4 regions of the Mesorhizobium sp. M7A.F.Ca.CA.001.04.2.1 genome follow, and region 1 is predicted to be linked to each of the others. Evidence: predicted binding sites of a transcription regulator. Region 1 holds the regulator's gene; each other region holds the start of a gene.
The links. The regulator PhoB, encoded in region 1, activates phosphate uptake and scavenging genes when phosphate is short. The targets are predictions, from matches to a motif close to TGTCATNNANCTGTCAT.
Positions count from the first base shown of each region.

Region 2: the regulator PhoB is predicted to act here: its motif matches at 3,988-4,004, upstream of EN955_RS12400 (LTA synthase family protein).
Region 3: the regulator PhoB is predicted to act here: its motif matches at 2,502-2,518, upstream of ugpB (sn-glycerol-3-phosphate ABC transporter substrate-binding protein UgpB).
Region 4: the regulator PhoB is predicted to act here: its motif matches at 1,894-1,910, upstream of EN955_RS26855 (YdcH family protein).

Region 1 covers NZ_RZQT01000018.1:25,863-31,080, forward strand. Annotated here, with positions in the region: gene pstB (phosphate ABC transporter ATP-binding protein PstB) at 1-655, shown strand, start outside; gene phoU (phosphate signaling complex protein PhoU) at 682-1,389, shown strand; gene phoB (phosphate regulon transcriptional regulator PhoB) at 1,406-2,095, shown strand; gene EN955_RS08465 (ROK family protein) at 2,112-3,359, opposite strand; gene xylF (D-xylose ABC transporter substrate-binding protein) at 3,629-4,669, shown strand; gene EN955_RS08475 (sugar ABC transporter permease) at 4,812-5,218, shown strand, end outside.
Region 2 covers NZ_RZQT01000030.1:34,566-39,783, reverse strand. Annotated here, with positions in the region: gene EN955_RS12405 (pilus assembly protein) at 309-1,970, shown strand; gene EN955_RS12400 (LTA synthase family protein) at 2,018-3,949, opposite strand; gene fabD (ACP S-malonyltransferase) at 4,227-5,168, shown strand.
Region 3 covers NZ_RZQT01000006.1:87,897-93,114, forward strand. Annotated here, with positions in the region: gene ugpE (sn-glycerol-3-phosphate ABC transporter permease UgpE) at 1-40, opposite strand, end outside; gene ugpA (sn-glycerol-3-phosphate ABC transporter permease UgpA) at 50-970, opposite strand; gene ugpB (sn-glycerol-3-phosphate ABC transporter substrate-binding protein UgpB) at 1,128-2,438, opposite strand; gene EN955_RS03810 (EAL domain-containing protein) at 2,800-5,218, shown strand, end outside.
Region 4 covers NZ_RZQT01000116.1:6,408-11,625, forward strand. Annotated here, with positions in the region: gene EN955_RS26845 (lytic transglycosylase domain-containing protein) at 1-50, opposite strand, end outside; gene ispG (flavodoxin-dependent (E)-4-hydroxy-3-methylbut-2-enyl-diphosphate synthase) at 56-1,309, opposite strand; gene EN955_RS26855 (YdcH family protein) at 1,644-1,823, opposite strand; gene EN955_RS26860 (DUF465 domain-containing protein) at 2,063-2,266, shown strand; gene EN955_RS26865 (TIM barrel protein) at 2,660-3,649, shown strand; gene EN955_RS26870 (substrate-binding domain-containing protein) at 3,691-4,743, shown strand; gene EN955_RS26875 (sugar ABC transporter ATP-binding protein) at 4,812-5,218, shown strand, end outside.

The DNA.
Region 1 (5,218 bases):
GATCGGCCCCTCCGGCTGCGGCAAGTCCACCTTCCTGCGCTGCCTCAACCGCATGAACGACACCATCGATTCAGCACGGGTAACCGGCAAGATCACGCTCGACGAAGAGGACATCTACGACAAGAACATCGATGTCGTCGAACTCAGGGCGCGCGTCGGCATGGTGTTCCAGAAACCCAATCCGTTCCCAAAGTCGATCTACGAGAACGTCGCCTATGGTCCGCGCATCCACGGATTGGCCAAGCGCAAGGCCGACATGGATCAGATCGTCGAGTCCAGCCTGAAGAAGGCGGCGATCTGGAACGAGGTCAAGGACCGTTTGCAGGAACCTGGCACGGGTCTTTCCGGTGGCCAGCAGCAGCGCCTGTGCATTGCACGCGCCATCGCCGTGTCACCCGAGGTGATCCTGATGGACGAACCGTGTTCGGCGCTCGACCCGATCGCCACCGCTCGCGTCGAGGAACTTATCGACGAACTGCGTCAGAACTATACGATCGTCATCGTCACCCATTCGATGCAGCAGGCAGCGCGCGTGTCGCAGCGCACCGCGATGTTCCATCTTGGCTATCTGGTCGAGGAGGGCGCCACCGACAAGATGTTCACCACCCCCGACGACAAACGCACCCAGGACTACATCACCGGCCGGTTCGGCTGATCTCTGGCATATGAGGGACGAAGATCATGGGTGAACATACCGTCGCATCTTTCGATGAGGATCTGGAGCAGATCAGCCAGCTGATCCGCGACATGGGCGATCTCGCCCGCTCGATGGTCGGTGGCTCGACCAGGGCTTTGCTCAATTCGGACAATGCGCTGGCGCAGCGGGTGGTTTCCGACGACGCCATCATGGATGCACGCCAGCGCGAGCTGGACGATCGTGCCATCACGCTGATCGCCAAGCGCCAGCCAATGGCCAACGATCTGCGTGCGGTAGTCGGTTCGATCCGCATGGCCGGCGACCTCGAGCGCATCGGCGACCTTGCCAAGAACATCGCCAAGCGCGTCGGCACTGTCGGGCTGAGCGTCACGCCGCACGACCTTTCGCATTCGATCGACGCGATGGCGCAGCTGGTGCTGATCCAGGTGCAGGGGGTCGTCGACGAGTATGCCGCCGCTGACGCGGCAGCGCTTGCCACGCTCCGAAACAATGATGAACGCATCGACGTCAAATACACATCGGTGTTCCGCGAACTTCTGACCTACATGATGGAAGATCCGCGCAACATCACGGCGTGCACGCACCTGTTGTTTTGCGCCAAGAACCTCGAGCGGATCGGCGACCACGTGACCAACATCGCCGAAAATGCCTATTATGTTTTGACCGGCACGCAGTTGCCAGCCAATCGTCCGAAGCAGGACGAGACGGCAATGTCCGCGCCAGCGGCATGACAGGGGTGACCAGCCGATGATCGCGCCACGCATCATGGTGGTGGAGGATGAGGAGCCGCTAGGCGTGCTGCTCCGCTACAATCTCGAATCCGAAGGTTACCAGGTCGAGGTGGTGACGCGCGGCGACGAGGCCGAAATCCGGCTGCAGGAGAACGTTCCAGACCTTCTGGTGCTCGACTGGATGGTGCCTGCGGTTTCCGGTATCGAACTCTGCCGCCGGCTAAGGATGCGTCCCGAGACCGAGCGGCTGCCGATCATCATGCTGACCGCGCGAGGCGAGGAAAGCGACCGCGTGCGCGGCCTCTCGACCGGTGCCGACGACTATCTGGTCAAGCCTTTCTCGACGCCGGAGTTCATGGCCAGGGTCAAGGCGCTGCTGCGCCGGGCCAAGCCGGAAGTGCTGTCCAGCGTGCTCAAGGTCGGCGATATCGTGCTCGATCGCGAATCGCACCGTGTCTATCGCAAGAAGAGCGAGATCCGGCTCGGGCCGACGGAATTCCGCCTGCTTGAATTCATGATGCGCCATCCAGGCCGCGTGTTCTCGCGCAGCCAACTGCTCGACAATGTCTGGGGCGAGACGATCTACATCGACGAACGCACGGTCGATGTGCATGTCGGCCGGCTGCGCAAGGCGGTCAACAACGGCCGTATGCCCGATGTCATCCGCACCATCCGTGGGGCGGGTTACGCCATTCGCGAGGACTGAACTCCCTCGTTTGAACTTACGCCACGTTCTTGCCGCCGAGACCGGATCTCGCCTGCACGCCCGGCGCAAAAATCTCCTGATCGACGAAGATCAGCGCCCGCATGGCGCAGCCTTCGCGGATCAGCGGCAGTTCGTTCGGCTCGGTGTCGAAGGAAATCGACTTGGAATGCTGGCCGCCGGCGGTCTGGGCAATCGCTTGCCGCAATGCCGGCTCGATCAGGTCGAAGGCGGCGGCGCTGACGCCGACCATGGCGACCGGCGCCGGATCGATCAGCGCGAACAGGCTGCCGAGGCCGTAGCCGAGCGCTTCGCCGGCCTTGCGATAGGCTTCCCGTTCGGGTCCGTCCCTTTCGCGGGCGGCGGCAGCCAGGGCGCGCATGTCGGCGTCGCTGACATCGGCGACGGGCTCTGCATCCTCGCCCATCTGCCGCGCGTTGCGCCAGATGGCATAATTGCCGGCATAGGCTTCGACGCAGCCGCGCCGTCCGCAGCGACACAGCGCGCCGTTCGGCCGATGGATCATGTGGCCGAATTCGCCGCCCGAGGAATGGGTGCCGGTGAACAATTCGCCCTTCAGCACCAGCCCCATGCCGATGCCGTGCGACAGGAGGATGGCGATGAAATCGTCGCGGTAACGATCGGGGTCGCGCCAGCGCAGCGCCACCGCCATCATGTTGCAATCGTTCTCCATAATGGCTGGGATGCCGAACTCCTCTTCGAATATGTCGGCGAAGGCGATGTCGGTGTGCGGCGTGATCGGCGACCACAGCATGGCGCGGGCACGGGTGTCGGTGATGCCCTGGACGGCCAGCGCGATACGAGCGATGCTGCGCACGTCCAGGTCGGGATCTTCCAGGCGGCGCCGCACGATTGCCGTGCACTCACCGATCAGCGAGTCGCGCGACATCGTCAGCGTGTCGAGCCGGCGCTGTTCCTCGGATATTACCTGGCCGGCATAGTCGATGACGGCGACCGAGAGGAAGTTCAGCGACAGCACCACGGTCATTACCGCGGCCGCTTCCGGATTGAGGCTGAGGCCGACCTGCGGACGGCCGCGTTTGAGCGAGCCGGCCTCGCTCGGCTTGCTTTCGGTCAGGATGCCTTCGACGATCAGGTCGGATGAGATCGCCGAGATCGTCGAATGGCTGAGGCTTGTGGTTGCGGCGATCTCGGTGCGCGACGGCTGTCCGGCGCGGCGCACCGCCGCGATCACCATCGCGCGGTTGCGGCGGCGCAAATCGTCGTGGCGGATTCCGACCGACATGCTCTTTCATATCCTCCCGGTCGCCGCGGTTCTTCCTGCCCTGGAACGCTGTCGGTGACGCGGTCAAATACTGGCAGAAGCCGCGCGCCGTGTCATTTATTTATTCCGAGGCCCGAAAAAAATTCGAAACGACATCAAAATCCATCAGAATCGATGTTGACAGCGTTCGGGCGTTGGCCCAGTATTTTTTCGAGGCTCGAAAAAATAGGGCCTCTGTGCCGGCCCTCGGGCCAGTTTGGTCGCGCCATACGCGGCGCAGGGAGGATAATATGAAAAGATTCACAGCCGCCATCCTGGCGGGTGCCGCCATGTCGCTGACGCTCGCGTCTGTCGCGCAGGCGAAGGACAAGGTCGTCGGCGTTTCGTGGTCCAATTTCCAGGAGGAACGCTGGAAGACCGACGAGGCCGCCATGAAGACGGCGATCGAGGCCGCCGGCGACAAGTACATCTCCGCCGATGCGCAGTCCAATCCCGGCAAGCAGCTTACCGACGTCGAAAGCCTGATCTCGCAGGGCGCCAATTCCCTGATCATCCTGGCGCAGGATGCTTCGGCCATCGGCCCGGCCGTGCAGAAAGCCCTGGACGAAGGCATTCCGGTCGTCGGCTATGACCGGTTGATCGAGAACAAGGATGTTTTCTATCTGACCTTCGACAACAAGGAAGTCGGCCGCATGCAGGCCCGCGAAGTGTTCAAGGTCAAGCCGGAAGGCAACTACGTCTTCATCAAGGGCTCCGGTGCCGATCCCAATGCCGACTTCCTGTTCTCGGGCTCGATGGAAGTGCTCAAGGAAGCCATTGACAGCGGCAAGATCAAGAATGTCGGCGAAGCCTACACGGATGGCTGGCTGCCCGCCAACGCCCAGAAGAACATGGAACAGTTCCTGACCGCCAACGACAACAAGGTCGACGCGGTGGTCGCGGCCAATGACGGCACTGCCGGTGGCGTCGTCGCGGCGCTGACGGCTCAAGGCTTGGCCGGCACCGTGCCGGTCTCGGGGCAGGACGGCGACCACGCCGCGCTGAACCGCATCGCCCTGGGCACGCAAACCGTGTCGGTGTGGAAGGACGCGCGCGAGCTCGGCAAGAATGCCGCCGAGATCGCCTCGCAACTGGCCGACGGCAAGAAGACGAGCGACATCGCCGGCGCCAAGGACTTCACGACGCCGGGCGGCAACACCGTCAAGTCGCTGTTCCTGACCCCGGTTGCCATCACCAAGGACAATCTCAACGTCGTCATCGACGCTGGCTGGATCAAGAAGGACGAAGTCTGCGCGGGTGTCGCTGCCGGCACCGTCGCGGCCTGTAACTGATCCGGACCACTTCGAAATATCTGAACGCCGCGGCCCAAAAGCCGCGGCGTTTTCTCAAAGAATTGTGTTTCCGCATCATGCGGATAGCTTCTAGGCTGGGCTCCGGCATGCGCGTCAGACGGCCAGCCGGTGGGAGGAAATCATGACCGACACGACGTCCAACCCGCAGGCCGATACGGCGCGCGCGTCGGAACTCGGCGCCGTCGCCCGGTTCCTGAAGGCGACCGAGATCGACACCCGGATGATCGGCATGATCGGCGCGCTGCTGGTCATCTGGATTGGGCTGCATGTCATTTCCAGCCTGCGCCTCGGCGTCAACCCGCTCGATTTCGACAGCCGCACCTTTCTCACGCCGCGCAATCTGTGGAACCTGTCGGTGCAGACATCCGCGGTCGCCATCATGGCCTGCGGCATGGTGCTGGTCATCGTCATGCGCAACATCGACCTGTCGGTCGGTTCCGCCGAGGGCCTGATCGGCATGGTGATGGGATTTGCCCAGGTGCATTTCCTGGTGCGTTTTGTCGGGCTCGAACTCGGCAATCCGTGGAT
Region 2 (5,218 bases), on a different contig from region 1:
GCACTTCCGGCTTCACACGAAGGTTCTGAAAACCTCCGGCCCTCCGTTCAGCCCCCAGCAAGGACCGGCAGATTGCGGGCGTCTATACAGCAATCCGGCCGCAAAGCAAGGGCAAGCGGCATTCCCGTGTGTCGCAGGCGACGATCGGGAAGCAGCAACGGCCGGAGTCGTGGTTTCCGGCAACCACGTCTTAACCACACCAGCAGGTTGTGTGGAGTTGAAGCCTGGCCGTCAACGGTCGATTCATCATGGAAGGCGCAAAAGCCCGGACAACCGCGCAAAAGCGGCAAGCATTTCCGGGGGTAAGGATGCTTCTCAACAAATTCTGGCGCTCGAAGAGCGGCAATTTCACGCTTGTGCTGGGACTGGGTTTGCCGGTCATCCTGACGGCAGTCGCTTTCGCAACCGATGTCTCGACCCTTATGCGGGCCAAGAGCAATTTGCAGAACGCTCTCGATTCGGCAAACCTTGCTTCTTCGCACCTTGGCGATCTCGACATCACCCGCAATGACGCTTTCAACCGCTATTTCCAGGCCAACATCGTCGGTCATGGCGAGCTCGACAATGCGCAGGCGACGTTGACTGTCGACAAGGGCGTCAACTTCGTCAAGACCAAGGCGGTTGCCTCGGCGGACGTCCATCTCAACTTCGCCTTCCTGTTCGGCGACAGCAAGCACATCGTGGTCGATGCCTCGGCGGTCGAATCGAACAACCAGCTCGAAGTCGTGCTGGTGCTGGACAACACCGGCTCGATGGCCGGCGCGCGGATGACGGCGCTGAGGACGGCGACAAAATCGTTGCTCGACACGCTCGAAGCGGCGAAATCGCCAACGCGCAAGATCCGCGCCTCGCTGGTTCCTTTCGTGACGGCCGTCAACGTCAATGGCGACGGCTTCGACCCGTCCTGGATCGACATGGACGGCAAGTCCTCAACCAACGGCGTCAATTTTCCCGTCATCGACGGCAAGCGGCCGAACCACATGGCGCTTTTCAAACAGCTCAAGAAGACCGGATGGGCCGATGCCGGATGGAATGGCACCGGATGGAAAGGTTGCGTCGAGGCGCGGCCAGGCGCTTACAATATCTCCGACACGCCACCCGACCCGGCCAAGCCCGACACGCTGTTCGTGCCCTACTTTGCGCCGGATGATCCCGAAGACGCCCAGAAGCCGTCTGGCTCCTATGGCAATTCGGATAAATACTACAACAACTCCTATCTCAACGATGTCAGCGACAAAACCAGGCTTGCCCAGTCGGGCATCAACATTCTGGGCATCGATCTCAGCAACCTGCTCGGCAATCTCATTGAACTTCTGTCGCCCGATGACAGGGATGCCAGGGAAAAGATCGCCAAATATGTTGCGCCCGCCAAGGAACTCATCACCGAGATCGGCTCTCCCATCACTGTCGGCCCGAACCGTGCGTGTCCGACCCCGGTGGTCCCCCTGACCGACGATTTCGACAAGCTGCGCAAGGCGGCCAGTCAGATGACCGAGTGGAATGGCTCGGGTACCAATGTCTCCGAGGGCCTGTCGTGGGGTATGCGCGTGCTGTCGCCTGCCGCGCCCTACACCGACGGAGCGCCGTGGAAGACGCCTGGGATCAGTAAGATAGTGCTGTTGCTCACCGACGGCGAGAACGTCGTCTATGGCGCCAGCGAACAAGAATCGACAAAGTCGGATTACACATCCTATGGCTATCTGGCTGGCGGCCGCTTCGGATCGGACAACCAGACGACCGCTGCGCGCAATGTCGACGGCTGGACCAAAAACGTTTGCACGCAATTGAAGAACGAGGGCGTGCAGATCTACACCATGGTGCTGCAATCCGACACCGCAGCCAACCGTGCGCTTTACAGCGCCTGCGCCTCGGATCCGAGCAACTATTATGCCGTCAACGATCCGACCAAACTGCCGAACGTGTTCCTTCAGATCGCCAACAATTTCACGAAGCTGCAATTGACCAACTGAACACGCGAACCGAGACGGACCAGCAGGCTCCGAGGGAATCGCTGGCCTCAACTCGTATGCGCGGCGACAATCTTGTCGACCGTTTCGGGGAAGAAGTCGGGCGCCGCGTGGCGTTTGCCGAACATCATATCGTACTGCAGCAGGCGGAAATCGCGGATCGCCGGATCGATCTCCTTCTGCCGCGCCCAATCGGGCGTGGCCTCGCCAGCCGGCGTCAGCAGCAAATTGCGGTCGACGACACGGTAGTGTTCGCTCATCTCGCCCAGGAAGCCGGTGTAGTAGGGATGGCTGATGCCGGCCGTCTTCAGGATATGATAGGGCAGGAAGGCCGGGCTGACGGCGCCCATGTGCTCAGCTGGCCCGGTGCGGTTCGACCAGATGACCAGCGGCGTCTCATGATGCTCGAGGGCAGCCTCGGGCGACGCTTCCTTGCGCGGCGCGACATTGTCCTTCAGGAAGCCGGTTTCGACATAGACCGGCCCGAGCGGCGGCAGATGGTCGCCGAAGAAGGCGATCACGGTTGGGCGGGAGCGTGTCTTTGCCCATTCGACGAGGCGTTCGAGACCGCGATCGGCATCGGCTGAGCCTTCGGCGTAGCTGAGCAGCGATTCGCGCGCCCACTGGCTGATCGGCGCCTGCACCCTGTGCGTGGGACTGTAATAGCGGTTCGGTTCGTAGGGACCGTGGTTTTGCAGGCTGACCGCAAAGAAGAACACCGGCTCTTCGCTGGCGTCGGCCTCGCTGATGATCTCGTCGGTCATCGCGGCATCCGATGCCAGTGGCCCGCGCTTTTGCATTGGCGGCAGCGTCTCTTCCGACTTGAAATCGTTGAAGCCGAAATCGGCGTAGACCGCGCCACGGTTCCAGAACCAGTTGGTGCCCGGATGGATGGCGCGCGCCCGATAACCCTGGCTCTTGAGGAAGGTTGCCAGCGACGGCGTCGGCGTGCGCACATATTGCTGGTAGGGGATGCTGCCGGCCGGCAGGAACGCGTTGGAGAAGCCGGTCAGCGCCTCGAACTCGATATTGGCGGTCATGCCGCCGAACTCCGGCGAGAACATCGAGCCGGAGCGCAGCGCCCGCACATTGGGGATCGGATCGGGCGTGATGGTGACGCCGGGCAGCTTGGTCGGGTCCCAGAAGGACTCGCTCATGACGATGATGATGTCAGGCTTCTCGGCCGGCACCGAGGCGGTCACATCGGGCCTGGCGATCGCCGCGATCGCCTTGTCGGAATAGCCCGGCGGCGCAGAGACATGCGCCATCGGCACATTGAGCGCAAAGGCCAGCGCAAAACCGTTGGAGGCATAGTTTTCCTTCTGGTCCCACATGATCGGGATGATCTGCAACCGGTCCCTGGTCCAGGAGAAGGTGGCATAGTCCATGATCGAAACGAAGAAGGCGAGCAGCGGCACTGCCAGCGTCAGCCGCGCAAGGCGTCCCTTGCGGCTGAGTGCGGGAACCTTGCGGCGCCACATCCGCCAGCCATAGACGAGCAGCGACAGGCCGGCGACGATGCCGACGACCATGGCGAGCGCGGTCATCGGCCGGTCGCGCACCAAAAGCGGCAACAGCGCGAAGATCTGGCGGGCATAGAGGAAATCGGTCGGATAGAGCGGATCGCCGAGATAATGCGACTTCTGGTGGCCGACGAAGGCAAGCGATAGCGTCAGCGGCGCGACGATCATCAGGCTCTGATGGCTGCGGCCCAGCACCGCATCGAGGCCGATCAGGATCAGCGCGAACACGACGATGGTGGTCCAGCCCGGCTTGAGCGGCTGCAGGAAGAAGGAGACCGTGCCGGCAAAGTCGCCGCGCACGATCAGTTCGATGGCAAACACCAGGACGGCGGCGATCGCCAGGCTGATCAGCCCATAGCGCACGACCGGCCATCTCCTGCCCGGCAGATAGCCGGTGGAGGGGTCGTCTTCCAGGAACTGTGGCGCGGCCTTGCCGGCGCGTTTGTAACTCTTTGCCACTTTAACTTCCCCACCCAGCGACAAGCACGTCACTCGATTGTCATGGAATTGTCACGCAAAGCTAGCGCCTGTGGCCAAAATAAGAAGAGCCAGCAAACGAATCGTGAGCGGTTTTCATCAGGAGTGATCGCCAAAAAGCCTTTCGGAACAGGCACTCGGCGGATGAAGCTGCCGTCGAGCAGGGTCGAACCGGGCTTGACTTGGCGGCCTGCCTTGCGTCACAGGCAAGAAAAACTCGTCTATCAGGCAAGCAAAACCAGCCCTTGGGAGCCCGCGCATGGCCGTTGCATTCACCTTTCCTGGACAAGGCAGCCAGGCAGTCGGCATGGGCAAGGATCTCGCCGACGCCTTTCCCGAGGCGCGCAGAATTTTCCAGGAAGTCGACGACGCGCTCGGCGAAAACCTGTCGAAGCTGATCTGGGAAGGGCCGGAAGAGACGTTGATGCTGACCGCCAACGCGCAGCCGGCGCTGATGGCGGTGTCGCTGGCCGCGATCCGGGCGCTGGAATCGCGCGGCTTCTCGCTGAAAGGCAAGGTCGCCTATGTCGCCGGTCATTCGCTGGGCGAATATTCGGCGCTCGCGGCCGCTGGCTTCGTTTCGGTTGCCGATGCCGCCAGGCTGCTGCGCATCCGCGGCAATGCCATGCAGGCGGCGGTGCCGGCCGGCGAGGGCGCCATGGCGGCGATCATCGGATTGGAACAGGCCGATGTCGAAGCCGCCTGCGCGGAAGCCGCCAAAGGCTCCGTCTGCCAGATCGCCAACGACAATGGCGGCGGCCAACTGGTCATTTCCGGCGCCAGGGCCGCGGTCGAACTGGCGGCGAAACTGTGCACTGAGAAAGGCGCCAAGCGCGCACTGATGCTGCAGGTGTCCGCGCCCTTCCATTCGGCGCTGATGGCGCCGGCCGCGAACGTCATGCGCGACGCACTCGCCGGTGTGACAAAGAATGCGCCGGTCGTTCCCGTCCTCTCCAATGTCACGGTCAGCCCGACCAGCGATCCGGACGAGATCGCCCGCCGCCTGGTCGAGCAGATAACCGGCCGCGTACGCTGGCGCGAGACCGTGGAGTGGTTCGGCGCAAATGGCGTCACCACGCTTTACGAGATTGGCGCCGGCAAGGTGCTTTCGGGATTGGCGCGGCGCATCAACCGCGACATCGCCACTGCGTCGGTCGGCTCAGCGGCTGAGGTCGAGGCGACGCTAGCAGCGCTTGCATAAAGCCCCATTTGATCCCATTCCCTGCAAAGGGGTGTTCTCTTCTCAATCAG
Region 3 (5,218 bases), on a different contig from region 1:
CGTGGGCGATGACGGTGCGGAGCGGTGACTGGCCGATCATCGCTCGCCCTCAGCCGTAATGGACTTTGCGTTCCACATAGCGGAACTGGATGGCGGTGAGCGAGATGACGATGATCATCAGGATGACCGACTGCGCCGCCGAGTCACCGAGGATCAGATTGACGAAGCCGTCATTGTAGACCTTGTAGACCAGCGTCTCAGTCGTCTTGCCCGGACCGCCCCCGGTGACGGCATGGACGATGCCGAACGTGTCGAACAGGGCATAGACGGTGTTGACGACCAGCAGGAAGAAGGTCGTCGGCGCAAGCAGCGGGAAGACGATGGTCCAGAATCGCTTGGTCTCGCCGGCGCCGTCCATGGCCGCGGCCTCGATCAAGGCTTTCGGCACCGCCTGCAGGCCGGCGACGAAGAACAGGAAATTGTAGCTTATCTGCTTCCAGGCAGCGGCGGACACCAGCAGGATCATGGCGTGGGTGCCATTGAGCAGTGGATCCCAGGCGATGCCGAAACTCCTCAGCATGTAGGCCAGCGACCCGATCGAAGGGTTGAAGAGGAACAGCCACAGCATACCGGCAATCGCCGGCGCCACCGCGTAGGGCCAGATCAAGAGCGTGCGGTAGAGACCTTTGCCGCGCACCACCTTCTCTGCCATGACCGCCAGCAGGAGCGCCACGCACATGGCGACGATAGCGGTCGCAAGGGAAAACACCACCGTGACCTTGATCGAGTTCAGGTAGGCCGGATCGGCAAGCACTTTCCTGAAATTGGCGAACCAGACGAACTTGGTCCTCAGCCCGAACGGATCCTGCCTGAGCATGGATTGGTAGAACGCCTGACCGGCCGGCCAGTAGAAAAAAACGAGCGTGATGGCCAGTTGCGGCGCCACAAGCAGGTAGGGAAGGACCTTGTTGGGGAACACGACGCGAGGGGTCACGGAGCCACTCCGAGGTGATGAGGCGGGGGGCACCATGCGGCACCCCTCTCCGCCAAGATGGCTTTGATGAGCGTTTCGGACTGGGCATCATCGACCATTGGCGAAATCGCAAAGGACGGCAAAACTCCCCTCACGAGGGGAGATGCCCGGCGGGACAGGTGGGTGCGCCGTAGAGCAAGGACCTGCGCTCGCTCTAATTCCCCAGCGCTTCCTTGATCGCGGCATTGCCACGCGTAACCGCATTGTCGAGCGCCTGCTGCGCGGTCTGCTGGCCGGCGAGCATCTTCTCGAACTCCTCGTTCTGGATATCGCGCACCTGCGGCAGATTCGGCAGACGTACGCCCTTGGAATTGTCGGTCGGCGTCTTACCCGTCATCTGCAGGATCGGGGTCTCGCGGCCGACATTCTTGTCATAGAAACCGGACTTCTTGGTCGCTTCATAAGCCGCCAGCGTTACCGGCAGATAACCCGACTTCTGGTGCAGGTATTCTTGCACCTCGGTCTTCGACAGGTAGGCGATGAAGGCCGCGACGCCCTTGTATTCCTCATCGGATTTGTCCGCGAAAACCCACAGGCTGGCGCCACCCGGCGTCGTGTTCTGCGGCGCACCCTTGGCGTCGCTGTCATACGGCAATTGGCCAATGCCGTAATTCATGCCGGACTTGACGATATCGCCAAGTCCGCCGGACGATTCGGTCATGATCCCGCATTCGCCCGCAAGGAAGATCTGCTTGGCTTCGGAGGTGCGGCCGCCATATTTGAAGGTGCCGTCCTTGGCGAGGTCCGCCAGCGCCTGGAAATGGTTGACGAAAATCGGCGCGTTGATCTTGAGCTCGACATCGCCGCCGGCCAGACCGTTCTGCTGGGTGGCCCATGACACGTCATTCCAGGCCGCGAAATTCTCCAGATGTATCCAGGTCAGCCAGGTCGAGGTGTAGCCGCAGGCGGCCGCGCCGCTCGCCTTGATCTTCTTGGCGTCTTCCCACACTTCATTCCAGGTCTTGGGTGGGCTATCGACGTCGAGACCAGCCTTCTTGAAGATATCCTTGTTGTAATAAAGGATCGGCGAGGAGGAGTTGTAGGGGAAGGAGAGCATGGTGCCGTCCGGCTTCGAATAATAGCCGACTATGCCTGGCAGATACTGGCTCTTGTCGAAGGTCATTCCAGCGCTGGTCAACACATCGGCTGCGGGCTTGATGGCACCTTCGGCCGCCATCATCACGCCGGTGCCGACGTCGAACACTTGGATGATGTCTGGCGCCTGGCCCGCGCGGTAGGCGGCAATGCCGGCATTCAGCGTCTCGGGATACGTGCCTTTGAACACCGGAACGAGCTCATAGTCGCTCTGGCTGGCATTGAAATCTTTGGAGATCTTGTCGACGACTTCGGCATTGGCGCCAGTCATGGCGTGCCACCAACTGATCTGCGTGACGGCAAAAGCGGAGGTTGAGGAAAGCGTCATAAAGGTAGCGGCAACACCGGCCGCGAAGCCGAAGGACTTCATGTTTCATCTCCCGTTTGTCATTGGCGAAAGGGGGCACTCCCGCGAAGGCAATATGTGTCGCTCATGACAATCAGACAACGGTTTTGTTGCAGATCGACGAACTTCACCCTTTACCTGACGCAACGCTCGCCTCCGCTTGGAGGCATGGAGAGCGATACGGTTAGCCGGCTTAGCGCGACGACAAGCGCGCCAGGAAGCACCGTCGGGACTGTCAAGCTGGCTTTCGGCGTGTCAGCCCTGATTGCAGCCGCAGCAACCCGAAGAGACACGCCAAGGTTGCAGCCGACTTTATCGATCCCTCAACGGCAACGCGCTACTCAATCCTGCTGCCCTGTTTATTTCCAAAGATCAGGTGAAATAAATGCTGACGGTCTACAATTGTATCGTCAACGAACATGATCTGAGACTGGTCGCACTCGCTGCGCTGATCTGCGGAATTTCCTGCTTCTCTGCTGTCAACCTGCTTCAGCACATAAGCCGTTCCACAGATCGGAACCGGCTTGCCTGGCTGATGATCGCGGCCACTTCGACCGGCTTTGGCATCTGGGCAACGCACTTCATCGCCATGCTCGCATTCACACCGGGCATACCCAGTGCTTATGATCCGGCACTCTCCGTGCTTTCGCTCGCTGCTTCGGTCACTTTGACGGCAGCCGGCATGTGGATCGCCACCTTGCGGGATGAGTTCGACTATCATCTCGTCGGCGGCGCCGTGCTGGGCGGCGGTATCGCAGCCATGCACTACATCGGCATGGCGGCGTTCGAGGTTCAGGGCCGTATCGAGTGGAACCTGTTGCTTGTCGCCGTTTCCCTGCTGGCCGGCGTAACGCTCGCGGCGCTGGCGCTGCGTGTCGTGCAGCGCCGCCCCTCCTTGAAGGCGACATCCGGCGGCGCGGTGCTGCTGACGCTGGCGATCTGCACCCTGCATTTCATCGGTATGGGTGCCGTCTCGATCTTCCCCGATCCCTCGATCGTCATATCCGAATACACGATCGAGCCGACCTCGCAGGCTTTCGCGGCCGCCGCCGCCACACTGGTGATCCTGGTTCTGTCGGCATCGGCGCTGTGGATCGATTTGCGCTTCCGTCGCCAGAAGCTCGAGGTCGACCGCATGCACGGCCTGGCCAATGCCGCTGTGGAGGGGCTGATCGTCTGCGACGGCAACCGCATCATCAGTGCCAATGACAGCATTGCGGCACTGACGGGCATAGCAACAGCGACCCTGAACGGAATGCAGCTTGGCGATCTCTTCGGATCCGATATGTCGGGCTTCGGCGAACAGCCGCAGGAGGCCGAATTGAGCGGTCGCGATGGCACGAGCATTCCTGTCGAGCTGATCGCCAGGAGCATCGACTACTGTGGCAAACCGCACAACGTGGTCGCGGTCCGCGACATTCGCGAGCGCAAGAAGGCGGAACAGGAGATCCTGCGGCTTGCCCATTTCGATCCCTTGACCGGACTGGCCAATCGCCGCAGCTTTTCCGGCCGGCTGGAGACGGAAATCGCTACGATGGTCCGGACCAGGAAAGGCGGCCAGCTTGCGCTTCTGCTGCTTGATCTCGACCGGTTCAAGGAGGTCAACGACCTGTATGGGCACGGCGCAGGCGACGCCATGCTGCAGAAGGTTGCGCAGTGCGCGACCGGTATCCTTCTTCCAGGGCAGATGGTGGCGCGGCTGGGCGGCGATGAGTTCGCCATCATCGCGCCGAACCTGGCCGACCCGTTGGAGGCGGGCCGTATCGCCAACGCCGTGCTGACAGCCATGCGCGAGGAAAACCGGCTCTCGGTCGGCGGCGGCCTTGTGTCGGCAAGCATCGGCATTGCGCTGTATCCGTCGGATGCCGAAAACCAGGCCAGCCTGATAAGCCACGCCGATACGGCACTCTACCGGGCCAAGACCGAAGGCAAGGACACTTACCGTTATTTCGAAGCATCGATGGGGGCCGAGGCCCGCGACAAGCGCGTCATGGAGCACGAACTGCGCCAGGCGGTCGCACGCCAGGAGTTCTATCTCGTCTACCAGCCGCAGAAAGAGATCAGCAGCGGAAAGATGGTCGGCTTCGAAGCGTTGGTCCGCTGGCGGCATCCGACGCGCGGCGACGTGTCGCCGGCCATATTCATCCCGGTGGCCGAAGACAGCGGCGCCATTGGCCAGATTGGCGAATGGGTGCTGACGGCTGCCTGCGAGGAAGCCGCCCGCTGGGAAAATCCGCTGACAGTGGCCGTCAACGTTTCGGCGGTGCAGCTCCACAACACGAATTTCAGCCGCAAGGTCCACGAAACATTGCTGAATTCCGGCCTGGCGCCCGGCAGGCTCGAGCTTGAGATCACCGAGACGGCGCTTGTCAAGGACATGCCGCGGGCGCTGGCCACCTTGCGGCAGGTCAAGGCGCTGGGCGTGCGCGTGGCCATGGACGATTTTGGAACCGGCTATTCCTCGCTCTCCAACCTCCGCGCCTTCCCCTTCGACAAGATCAAGATCGATGGCTCCTTCATCAAGTCGGTCGACAAGAACGGCCAGGTCGCGGCGATCGTGCGCGCCGTCCTGGGACTTGGACGCGGTCTCGGCCTGCCGGTTCTGGCGGAGGGGGTCGAGACGCTCGGCGAACTGAAATTCCTGGACGCCGAAGCCTGCGAGATCGGCCAGGGCTATTATATCGGCAGGCCAGCTCTCATCGAAGAATTCGGCGATCTGACCGGTGTCGTCGCACCCGCTGTCGGCAGCAAACCCGCTACCTTGCGCGACAGAAGCGTTCTGGCCTTCGCACCGGCACCTGCGC
Region 4 (5,218 bases), on a different contig from region 1:
CAGACTAGCCCACACAGCAGGACCAGCGTCGCCCACAGGAAACGCTGCATTTGACCTACTCTGCCGCGGCCTTGCCGCCGCGACCGAACCGCTGTTCGATATAGTCGGCGACCATTTTCTCGAAATCCGCCGCGATCGACGGTCCGCGCAGCGTCGCCGCCTTCTTGCCGTCGACGAAGACAGGCGCCGTCGGCGTCTCGCCGGTGCCGGGCAGCGAAATGCCGATATCGGCATGCTTGGACTCGCCCGGGCCATTGACGATGCAACCCATCACCGCGACCTTGAGGTTCTCGACGCCGGGATATTTGTCGCGCCACACCGGCATGTTCTTCCTGAGATCTGCCTGGATGTTCTGAGCGAGCTCCTGGAACACGGTCGAGGTCGTGCGGCCGCAGCCGGGACACGCGGCGACGATCGGCACGAACTGCCTGAACCCCATCGTCTGCAGCAATTCCTGCGAAACCTGCACCTCGCGCGTGCGGTCGCCATTCGGCTCCGGCGTCAGCGAGATGCGGATGGTGTCGCCGATGCCTTGCTGCAGCAGGATGCCCATGGCGGCCGACGAAGCGACGATGCCTTTCGAGCCCATGCCGGCTTCGGTCAGGCCGAGATGCAGCGCATGGTTGGAGCGGGTGGCGAGCTCGGCATAGACGGCAATCAGGTCCTGCACGCCGCTGACCTTGGCCGACAGGATGATTTTCTCGCGGCCAAGGCCGATCTCTTCCGCCATCTCGGCCGAGAGAATGGCCGACTGCACGATCGCCTCGCGCATCACCTCTTGCGCCGTCAGCGGAAAACCCTTGTCCTGGTTGTCGTCCATCAGCCGGGTCAAAAGCTCCTGGTCGAGCGAGCCCCAGTTGACACCGATGCGCACCGGCTTGTCATGCCTGATCGCCATCTCGACGATATCGGCGAACTGCCGGTCCTTCTTGTCCTTGAAGCCGACATTGCCGGGGTTGATCCGATATTTGGCCAGCGCCTCGGCGCAGGCCGGGTGATCGGCCAAGAGCTTGTGGCCTATATAGTGGAAATCGCCGACCAGCGGCACGTTGATGCCAAGCCGCTGAAGCCGCTCATGAATGCGCGGTACGGCGGCGGCACTCTCGTCGCGATCGACGGTGATGCGCACGATCTCGGAGCCGGCCCGGTGCAGTGCTGCGACCTGCGCGACGGTCTGGTCGATATCGGCCGTGTCGGTGTTGGTCATCGATTGGACGACAACGGGCGCGCCGCCGCCGACGACCACGCCGCCGACATCGACGCCGACCGAGGTGCGGCGGGGGAAAGGAGAGGAAAAATATCCGGTCATGCCGGCAGCCTTTTGTCTCTGGAGCATCTTGTGTCCTGCATGGGCGCACAACGACGCCCCGGGCCGATGCGCTGAGGTCCGGGCATGAGGTGGAGGAGCAAAGATCGCTTGTCAATGGCGACAGGTCGCCACTGGCCGGAATCGGCACGCCGCCAACGACCAAAAACAATCGATGATCTGGCGAAACGGGCGACGGCCGAAGCGGATATTAAGCCGGTGCAAGTCCAGCTTCGGCTGACAGACCGGTGCTGGGAAATCAAACCCCTCCACGCCGGCGGCGGGGAGCCGCCGGGAAAAGAGGCCGCGGATACCGGGCGGCTATGTCAGGAGGGCATCAATGCGTGGTCGGTTTTCCTCTTAGTTTTTCAATCTCGTCCTTGAGTGCCAGCTTGCGTCGCTTAAGATTCACGATTTCGAGGTCGTCGACCGATGGATGATTCATCGCGTCATCGATTTCACGTTCGATGTCGCCGTGTTTCCGCTGCAACTCATCAAGATGGGATGCAAGAGACATGATTGGTTCTCCCTTTCATGGTTTTCCTCGATTGCAACCGTCACGGCGCGTCCACCGCAGGTTCGCTTCTGTGACGGCACGGTGACAGTGTGTCACCTTCCGCGGGCGATGTCGAATGATCCGTGGTAGCATTCCACGACACTGTGAAATGTGATATGGGCTGCACGCCGGTGACAAAACACCCGGCCCCGCCCAATCAGGCCCAGCTTTGGGCGCCGCAGACGTGCAGACGGTAGAGAATGTCCGATCAGGAACAGGCCGATATTCGCCTCGAATTTTCCCGCCTGAAGCAGGAACACGCCGATTTCGATGCAGCCATCAACGCGATGATCGCCATGGCCTGCGATCCGCTGCAGATCCAGCGCATGAAGAAGAAGAAGCTGTTCCTCAAGGACCGGCTGATGGCGCTGGAAGACAAGATCATTCCCGACATCATTGCGTGAACGATGTGATGTGCTGACGCTGATCGAGCGCCAGGCAGCGGCGATCTGCATCTCCCTGCGCGGTCGTGTGACGGTGCCTTTGGCCGGTCAATCGTTGGGCTCTTTTTCGCCGGTGCACTAGCCGCGACGGCGCGTCCTGCCGGGCGATCTCGCACATGGAGCGCCTCGAACTCGACGGCTTCGTCGCACGCTTCCGCAAAACGGCGGCTGAGGACGGTCCTCCCCGGTTACTGATACCACCGTTCTGACGGATTATCCGGCGACGCCGCTGGGAAACCTGCGCCTTCGCGCGGCTCAGCCCGGTCGTCGACACAGCTCACCGCCCGCCCCCCAAAACAATAACTTTACAAATATTTGTATTTATGTGAAGTCATGACGATTGAAGGATCGACCATGACAGCCACTCGTTTCGCCACGCGCCTGAATTCCTTTGCCTCGCGGCCGCAGGCCGAATGGCCTGATCTTACCGGCAAGCCGTCGCTGCTGCAGATGGCGGCGCGCGCCGCCAAGGTCGGCGGGCTTACCGATCTCGACCTCAACTTTCCCGACCATGTCAGTGAAAAGCCTGCGGAAATCGCCCTCAAACTGAGCGATCTCGGGCTTTCTATCAATGGCTTTGCCATGCGCTACTACTCCAACCCCGCCTTCAAGCTCGGCGCCTTCACCAATCCGGATCCGGCGGTGCGCCGCGAGGCCATCGACCTGACCAAAGCCGGCATCGATGCCGTGCGTGAGGCCGGCGCCAGCCTGATGACGCTGTGGCTCGGCCAGGATGGCTTCGACTACGCCTTCCAGGCCGACTATGTGACGCTTTGGCAACACGAAATCGAGGGGATTCGTGAAGTAGCCGCGCATGATCCCGACTGTCAGATCAGCCTTGAGTACAAACCGAACGAACCACGCTCCTACAGCCTGATGCCGGATGCGGCGACGACCTTGCTGGCGATCCGCGATGTCGGCCTGCCCAATCTGGGCGTCACCCTCGATTTCGCCCATGTGCTCTATGCTGACGAACAGCCGGCCTTTGCCGCGGCCCTGGTGGCGCGCCACAGCAAGCTGCTCGGCGTGCATCTGAACGACGGCTACGCCAAGCGCGACGACGGCCTGATGGTCGGCGCGGTGCACACGCTGCAGACCATCGAGCTGCTCAGGCAGATTCGCCGCGACGGTTACGCCGGCGCCATCTATTTCGACACGTTCCCCGACATGACCGGGCTCGATCCGGTGCGCGAGTGCGAAGTCAACATCGCCACCGTCAAGCGCATGCTGCGCGTCGTCGACCGGCTGGAGCAGGACAATCGCCTGTCCGCCGCCATGGACAGCCAGGATGCGGTGACGTCGCAGGCCATCATCCAGGAAATCATGCTCGGGCCGGATAGCTGAGGCATCCGCACCATTATCGTTTTCAACAAGGGAGGAATACAATGAAACTTCTGCTTGCCACGGCTACCGCCGCACTGATGGCGCTGTCGATCGGCTCTGCCTTTTCGGCCGACCTCGCGCCGCTCAATTCCGACACGGAAAAGGACCGCATCGACTGGTCGCAGGTCGAGGCCAAATTCGGCGCGTTCCCCAAGCTGCCCGAAGGCACCAAGGCAGGCGCCGTCTCCAAGACGCTGACCAATGAATACTGGCGCTCGCTGGGCGAGGGCTACACGGCATTCGGCGCCAAGGTCGGCGTTCCCGTCGTCTATCAGGCAGCGCAAAGCGAGGGCGACCAGCTCGGCCAGCTCACCATTGCCGAAGGCCTGGTGACCCAGGGCTACAACGTGCTGCTCGTCTCGCCGCAGACGGATGCCAATCTGCAGCCGATCATGGAGCAAGCCAAGGCCGCCAACGTGCCGGTGGTCAACGTCAATGACGCCGTCATCCCGCAGGCCGAACATTATGTCGGCAATGTCCAGCGCGACAATGGCGTGCGCGTCGCCAAATGGTTCATCAAGAACCGTCCGGATGGCGGCAAGGTCGCCATCGTCGAAGGCCAGGCTGGCGTCTATGCCGCCGTGCAGCGCACCGACGGCTTCAAGTCGACCATCACCGAGGCAGGCAAGTTCGAGGTCGTCGCCAGCGTTCCCGGCAACTGGGACCGCCAGACCTCCTATGATGCGGCCACCAACATCCTGCAGCAGCACCCCGACCTGATCGGCTTTTATGCCAACAATGACGGCATGGCGCTCGGCATCGTCGAGGCAGTCAAGGCCGCCGGCCTGCAGGACAAGGTTGCGGTCTTCGGCACCGACGGCATTTCCGACGCCTATGCCTCCATACGGGCCGGCGAACTGACCGGCACGGTCGACAGTTTCCCGGTGCTGACCGGCGAAGTGGCGTTGGAAACTGCTCTGCGTCTCGTCGCGGGACAGAAGCTGCCCCGCGTCGTCGCCACGCCCCAGGCACTGATCACCAAGGACAATGCCGACCGCTATTCCGGCGCCGGCGCGCGCAAGGCACTGCTCGAGGACGCGGCTGCGGGCCAGTAAGGCCAATCGGCGAGTGCCGGCCAGAGCAATTCGCTCCCGCCGGCACCGTTGCCCGGAGATAGAACCCAATGTCACCCCGGCTGCAATTCCAGGGCATTTCCAAGCTGTTTCCGGCCGTGCGGGCGCTTGACGGCGTGTCGTTCTCGGTAGGTGCCGGTGAAATCCACGGCCTGCTCGGCGAAAATGGCGCCGGCAAGTCGACGCTGCTGCGCATCCTGTCTGGCGTCTACAGGCCGACAGCGGGAAGCGTCCTCATCGACGGCAAGCCGGTTACACTCGTCAACCCGGTCGCCGCACGCGCTGCGGGCGTCGCCATGATCCATCAGGAATTGCAGCAGGTACCACGCCTTAGCGTCGCCCAGAACATGTTCCTAGGCCATCCGCTGACGCGCGGCGCCATCTTCGTCGCCCGGCGCGAACAGGAGCGCCGTGCTGCGGAGGCTCTTGCGGCCATCGATCCCTCCATCGATCCGGC